DNA from 2 places in the Streptomyces sp. NPDC100445 genome. Region 2 is predicted to be linked to the other one. Evidence: riboswitches for the same ligand, from Rfam matches in the RefSeq annotation. Region 2 holds a riboswitch; the other holds the start of a gene.
The links. A riboswitch is a leader RNA that binds a small molecule or an ion and turns the genes downstream of it on or off. The one in region 2 is predicted to bind ZMP and ZTP.
Positions count from the first base shown of each region.

Region 1: it holds a riboswitch for ZMP and ZTP, as region 2 does, so the genes downstream of both, ACIQVT_RS04060 (bifunctional 5,10-methylenetetrahydrofolate dehydrogenase/5,10-methenyltetrahydrofolate cyclohydrolase) here and ACIQVT_RS11565 (glycine hydroxymethyltransferase) in region 2, are expected to answer to the same signal.

Region 1 is NZ_JBIVZV010000001.1:912,428-915,624, forward strand. Features, by position in the region: gene ACIQVT_RS04045 (S-(hydroxymethyl)mycothiol dehydrogenase) at 1-404, opposite strand, end outside; gene ACIQVT_RS04050 (hypothetical protein) at 598-900, opposite strand; gene ACIQVT_RS04055 (nuclear transport factor 2 family protein) at 1,071-1,436, shown strand; ZMP/ZTP riboswitch at 1,525-1,605, shown strand; gene ACIQVT_RS04060 (bifunctional 5,10-methylenetetrahydrofolate dehydrogenase/5,10-methenyltetrahydrofolate cyclohydrolase) at 1,632-2,480, shown strand; gene ACIQVT_RS04065 (CU044_5270 family protein) at 2,527-3,197, opposite strand, start outside.
Region 2 is NZ_JBIVZV010000003.1:563,174-566,370, forward strand. Features, by position in the region: gene ACIQVT_RS11565 (glycine hydroxymethyltransferase) at 1-1,282, opposite strand, end outside; ZMP/ZTP riboswitch at 1,315-1,405, opposite strand; gene ACIQVT_RS11570 (glutathionylspermidine synthase family protein) at 1,507-2,691, opposite strand; gene ACIQVT_RS11575 (hypothetical protein) at 2,705-3,109, opposite strand.

The sequences.
Region 1 (3,197 bases), on a different contig from region 2:
AACGCGCCGATCCCCAGTGCCGGGGAGAGTTCCTGCCCGGTCGCGGCGAGGGTCATCCTCTGCCGCGCGTTGTGGGTGTCGAAGCAGTACCAGGGCCGACCGCGCAGACAGGCCCGGCAATGCCCGCACACGGCACGCCAGTTCAGGACGACGAAGTCGCCGGGGGCGACATCGGTGACACCGGCGCCGACCGACTCCACGACACCGGCGGCCTCGTGGCCGAGCAGGAACGGGAAGTCGTCCGAGATGCCGCCCTGTTTGTAGTGCAGATCGGTGTGGCAGACCCCGCAGGCCTGGACGCGCACGACGGCCTCACCGGGTCCCGGGTCCGGGATGACGATCGTCTCGAGCCGTACGGGCTCGTCCTTCCCCGGTGCGATCACGCCGCGTACTTCCTGCGCCATGGCCTGGCCCCTTCCTTCGAAAACCTTCGCTGCCGACCCTACGCGCCGCCGCTCGGCGACGGGACGCTCCACGAGGGCGGCGGTGGATCCTTCCGGGCCCCGTACCCCGGGCGGCACCGCGCGCCGCCGGACGGGGCCCGGCAGCGCGGAGGGCCGCCCCGGCCCGGGACGGCCCTCTTGTCGGGGAGCGGACTCAGTGGATGGCGGAGACCAGGCCCAGCACGGGCGCGGCGGGCGCGAGGACCTGCTCCACCTGGTTCAGCTGGTTCAGCTCCTTGAGATGCTGGAGCGCCCCGAGCTGGTCGGTGACCCGCGGCACCCGCTCCTGCTCCGCCGCGGGGAGGCCGGCGCCGGGCAGGGAGTCCAGCGTGGACAGCGCGCCGAGCTTCTCGACGAGCGGTGCGCCGGCGCTTGCCGCGTTCGCCGACGGAACGGCGAGGCCGGCGATCCCGGCGGCCAGACCGACGGCGGCGGCGATACGTCGTGTTGAGATCATGCCCTCACCAACGGGCGCGGGCCCCGGCCGGACACGGGCGGTGGGCCCAGCTCACCCGTGAGGCGGAGCCGGCCGCCGCACTTGCCGTGGCCGTCCGGGCGGAGGAGCCTCGGAGGTGGGGTCCGTGCGGCCCGCCCTCGTCGGGCCGCGGGCGCCTGAAGGAGGTCACCATGGGCACCGCGACGGGGTCCTCGTTCGACTCCGAGACACTGCGCCGGGCCATAGAGGGGAACACCGGGAACACCCTTCTGTCGCTCTACACGGACGACGCGGAGATCCGCATCGTCGACCACCAGCATCAGCCCAGCAGCCCCACCGTCCTGCACGGCCGGGGCCAGATCGCCGAGTTGCTGGACGACGTCTACAGCCGTGACATGACCCACCGGCTCGAACGGTGCGTCGTGGAGGGCGAACACGCCGCCTACAGCGAGGCCTGCGAGTACGCGGACGGCACCCGCGTGCTCTCCGAGTCGATGATCACCCTGCGGGACGGGAAGATCGCCGACCAGCTCATGGTGCAGGCCTGGGACGAGTAGCCCCCGGCCCGGCACGTCCGGCACGTCCGGCAGCATCCCGAGGAGGAACACGCGGAGCCGGGCGTCGTACGCACACTCGGTTACCCTGTACGCGGGCCGTGACTGGCGCTGAGGTGGAGAACCACCGGGGAGCGGCCCGTGGTGGATGCCGCGCGCCTGGGCGAGAGACTCGATCCCAGCCCAGGAGTGTGCAGCATGACCCAGGCCCGCCTCATGGACGGTACCGCGCTCGCCCGCCGCGTCGTCGCGGACGCCGCGCAGAAGGCCGCCGCGATCACCGGCCGCACCGGCACCGCGCCCTGTCTCGCGACCGTGCTGGTCGGCGAGGACCCTGCCTCGGTGACATACGTTCGCATGAAGCGCAACCGCTGCCGGGAAGCCGGTGTGGAATCCCGGCACGTGGCGCTGCCCGCCGACACGACCACCGCCGAACTCGTGGCGAAGCTGCGGGAGTTGTCGGCGGACCCGGAGGTGCACGGCATCCTGCTCCAGCACCCGGTGGGCGAGCACGTCGACGAGCGGGCCGCGTTCGAGGCGATCGCCCCGGAGAAGGACGTCGACGGCGTCACCTTCGCCTCGTTCGCCGCGATGAGCTTCGGCCTGCCGGGATTCGTCTCCTGCACGCCCGGCGGCATCATGCGGCTGCTGGACGGGTACGGCGTCGACCCGGCCGGCAAGCGGGCCGTCGTGGTCGGCCGCAGCGCGATCCTCGGCAAGCCGGTGGGGATGCTGCTGCTGGCCCGGGACGCGACCGTGACGTACTGCCACTCGCGCACCCGGGACCTGTCTGCGGCGGTCCGCGAGGCCGACATCGTCGTCGCCGCCGTCGGCCGTCCGCGGCTCATCCGCGGGCAGGACGTCAAGCCCGGGGCGGTCGTGGTCGACGCGGGCTACAACCCGGGGAACGTCGGCGACGTCGACTTCGACTCTGCCGTGGAGCGGGCCGCGCTGATCACGCCGGTACCGGGCGGCGTCGGTCCCATGACCATCGCCACGCTGCTGGAGCAGACCGTGGACGCCGCCGCCCGGCAGCTCGGCGTGTGACGGAGCGGGCCCGCACGGGGGCCGGCGCCGGGCCGACCCCCCGTGGTCAGCGCATCCACACCCGGTAGTCCATCACGTCCCCCGCCTTCACCCCGTACTCCTCGTCGTCCCGGGTGAAGGTGGTCTCCAGGCCGAGGACGGCACCGGTGCGCGGGTCGAGGATCAGCATCCGCCGGCCGCCCTCGCCCGCGCCCCCGTACACGTACGCCTGCCCCGGCCGGCCCAGGCGGTCCGTCACCCGTCCGGCAGGCCGCAGCCCGTGGGCGTCCTCCAGTACCCGGACCAGCGCCGCGGACTCGCGGCCGCCCAGCGTCCAGTGGCTCAGCAACTCCTGCACGCCCTCGAACAATTCGGGGGTGTCCAAGGAGTCCGTGTGCACGGTCTCGGCCAGGTAGGCGCGCAGGGCGGCCGGCGTGTGCGGCGGGGGCGCCTCGGGCGGGGCGTCGCTCCAGCTCGGCGGATACGTGACCCGGCTGAGGACGTGGCCGTCGGCCACCAGGCGCGGATCGTCACCCTCGTCGGTGAGGACCGGGCGGCCCGGACGGCGCGGATCGGTCGCCACGACCAGCTCGGTGTGACTGTCGTCCGCGCGCCAGCGCACGACCCGCTCCTCGGGCAGGGTGACGGGCGGCCTGCTGTCGGCCATGCCGAGGCTCCACGACTGCATGTGCGTGCCCTTGCGCAGGCCCGGCGAGCCGTCGGCCGCGGCGGCCTCGG
Region 2 (3,197 bases):
CCTCGTCCATCTCGGCGGTGCCCAGGCCGCGGGTGGTGAGCGCGGGGGTGCCGACGCGGATGCCGGAGGTGTACCAGGCCCCGTTCGGGTCGGCCGGGATGGCGTTGCGGTTGGTGACGATGCCCGAGTCGAGGAGCGCCGCCTCGGCCTGCCGGCCGGTGAGGCCGTAGGAGGTGGCCACGTCGATCAGGTTGAGGTGGTTGTCCGTGCCGCCCGTGACCAGGGTGGCGCCGCGGCGCATCAGGCCCTCGGCGAGCGCGCGGGAGTTGTCGACGATCCGCTGGGCGTAGTCCTGGAACGCGGGCCGGCGGGCCTCGGCGAGGGCGACGGCCTTGGCGGCCATGACGTGCGGGAGGGGACCGCCGAGGACCATCGGGCAGCCCCGGTCGACCTGGTCCTTCAGGGAGTCGTCGCACAGCACCATGCCGCCGCGCGGGCCGCGCAGGGACTTGTGGGTGGTCGTGGTGACGATCTGCGCGTGCGGCACCGGGTCGAAGTCGCCGGTGAGGACCTTGCCGGCGACCAGACCGGCGAAGTGCGCCATGTCGACCATGAGGGTGGCGCCGACCTCGTCGGCGATCTCCCGCATGCGCCGGAAGTCCACCAGCCGGGGGTAGGCGGAGTAGCCGGCGACGATGATCAGCGGCTTGAACTCGCGGGCCTGGGCGCGCAGGGCGTCGTAGTCGATCAGGCCGGTGGCCGGGTCGGTGCCGTAGGAGCGCTGGTCGAACATCTTGCCGGAGATGTTCGGGCGGAAGCCGTGGGTGAGGTGGCCGCCGGCGTCCAGGGACATGCCGAGCATGCGCTGGTTGCCGAAGGCGCGGCGCAGCTCGGCCCAGTCGGCGTCGGTCAGGTCGTTGATCTGGCGGACGCCGGTCCGCTCCAGGAAGGGCGCCTCGACGCGGTCGGCGAGGACGGCCCAGAAGGCGACGAGGTTGGCGTCGATGCCGGAATGCGGCTGAACGTAGGCGTGGCGGGCGCCGAACAGCTCGCGGGCGTGTTCGGCGGCGAGGGACTCGACGGTGTCGACGTTGCGGCAGCCGGCGTAGAAGCGGCGGCCGACGGTGCCCTCGGCGTACTTGTCGCTGAACCAGTTGCCCATGGCGAGCAGGGTCGCCGGGGAGGCGTAGTTCTCGGAGGCGATCAGCTTCAGCATCTCGCGCTGGTCGGCGACCTCCTGGCCGATGGCGTCGGCGACGCGCGGCTCGACGGCGCGGACCACGTCGAGGGCGGCGCGGAAGGCCGTGGACTCGGTGGAGAGGGGGGCGGAATTCTCGGGCATCGGGACCTCCGGACGGCGTGCGTACAGCGTTCACGTTCGGCCCAGGCGCACGGCACTCTTTCCGGCTCGGACCGCTCCCCGATGGTCCGTCCCATCCCAAGCGCGCCAGTCACGGCCCGCTCGTCAGCCTACCCGGCGCACCGGACGGCGCCGGGTGCGCGTCCACCATGCGAGCGAGCGGGCCGGCCCCGGTGCCCGGTGCCCGGTGCCCGGTGCCCGGTGGGTCAGAGGATCACGTGGGGCAGGAAGCGGGCGTACCCGTCGGTGATCAGGCCGGCGGACTCGCGCAGGCCGAGGCCGGCCGGCTCGTCCCGGACGACCCAGGCGCCGAGGACGACGTGGTTGCCGTCGAAGGCGGGCAGGGGCGCGAGCCGCTGGTAGCAGCAGGGGTCTTCCCGGACGGCGGCGGGCGCGCCCGGCTCGTGCACGGTGACGCCCTCGCCCTCCCGGCCGAGGAGCGGCTTGGCGACGTAGCCGGTGGTCGCGGCCAGCTCTCGGGGGCCGTCCAGGTAGGCGGGCAGGAGATTGCGATGGCCGGGGTACAGCTCCCAGAGGACCGCCAGCAGGGCCTTGTTGCTCAGCAGCATCTTCCAGGCGGGTTCGATCCACAGGGTGGTGCCGGTGCCGCCGCCGTTGTCCAGGGTGTCCAGGACGTGCCGGCCGAAGGCGTCGGTGGTGAGCCATTCCCAGGGGTAGAGCTTGAACAGGGCGCGGATGAAGCCGAGCCGGTTGTCGACGAAGCGGCCGGAGAGGGTGTCCCAGCCGATCTCCTCCATGGTGAGCCAGTCGGTTCTCAGGCCGGCCTGTTCGGCGGTCTCCTTCAGGTAGGCGACCGTCATCAGGTCCTCGCCGAGCTCGTCGGCCGAGGAGTGCGCGAAGTGCAGGGGGCTGCCGGGCGGCAGGAGCGCGGCCTGGGCGCGCCAGGCGTCGACCAGCCGTTCGTGCAGGCAGTTCCACTGGTCGGCGCCGGGGAAGCGGTCCTCCATCCAGAACCACTGCGGTGCGGCGGCCTCCACCAGGGAGGTCGGGGTGTCGGCGTTGTACTCCAGCAGCCTGGCCGGTCCCGTGCCGTCGTAGTGCAGGTCGAAGCGGCCGTACACGGACGGCAGTTCCTCCCGGCGGTGCCAGGACTCGGCGACGGCGGCGGCCACCCGCGGGTCGGTGATGCCGAGGTCGGCGAACCGGTCCTCGGCCACGATGTGCCCGGCCGCCGCCAGACACATGCGGTGCAGATCGGCGACGGTCTCCTCCAGCGCCTCGACCTCGTCCGGGGAGAAGACGTAGTAGGCGCTCTCGTCCCAGTAGGGGCGCAGGGAGCCGTCGGGGTGGCGGGTGAGGGGGTAGATCAGGCTCTGTGCCTCGACGGTGCGCTGCCAGCCTGGGCGCGGGGTGATGGTGCGGCGTTCCATGCTCGTGTCCCCGTCAGCCGCCGGAGCCGCCCTTGCCGCCGCCGAAGCCGCCGCGGTGCACCCCGCTGCCGTGGTGGTCGTCGTCCGACGAACCGCCGCCGCTCCGGCCGGGCTCGGTGAAGGAGCCGCCGTCGACCCAGCCGTGCTCCTCGTCGCCCTCGTAGTACCAGGCGGCGTCGGCCGACCCGCGCGGCGACCTCCCGGCGGTCTTCCGCCCCGCGCCCGTCCTCGACGAGGTCGCGCCGGTCCCGCAGTTCTTGTCGGAGACGACCTTGTAGCCCTTGGCGAGGCTGTGGCTGTCGCGGTCGACGCAGCGCTTGTCCGGCTCGGACGAGCAGGCCGTGAGGGCGGCGGCCAGCAGGCCCATCCCGCCGAGGACGACCGTGCCGGACCGCAGTCGCCGACGTGTGTCCGTCATGGTGGTGTCTCCGCCGTCCGCCGTTGTCTCCGGCCGACAGCCTAGGGACCGGTGTGCGCACCCGCACCGGCGACCCCCGCGTCCACGC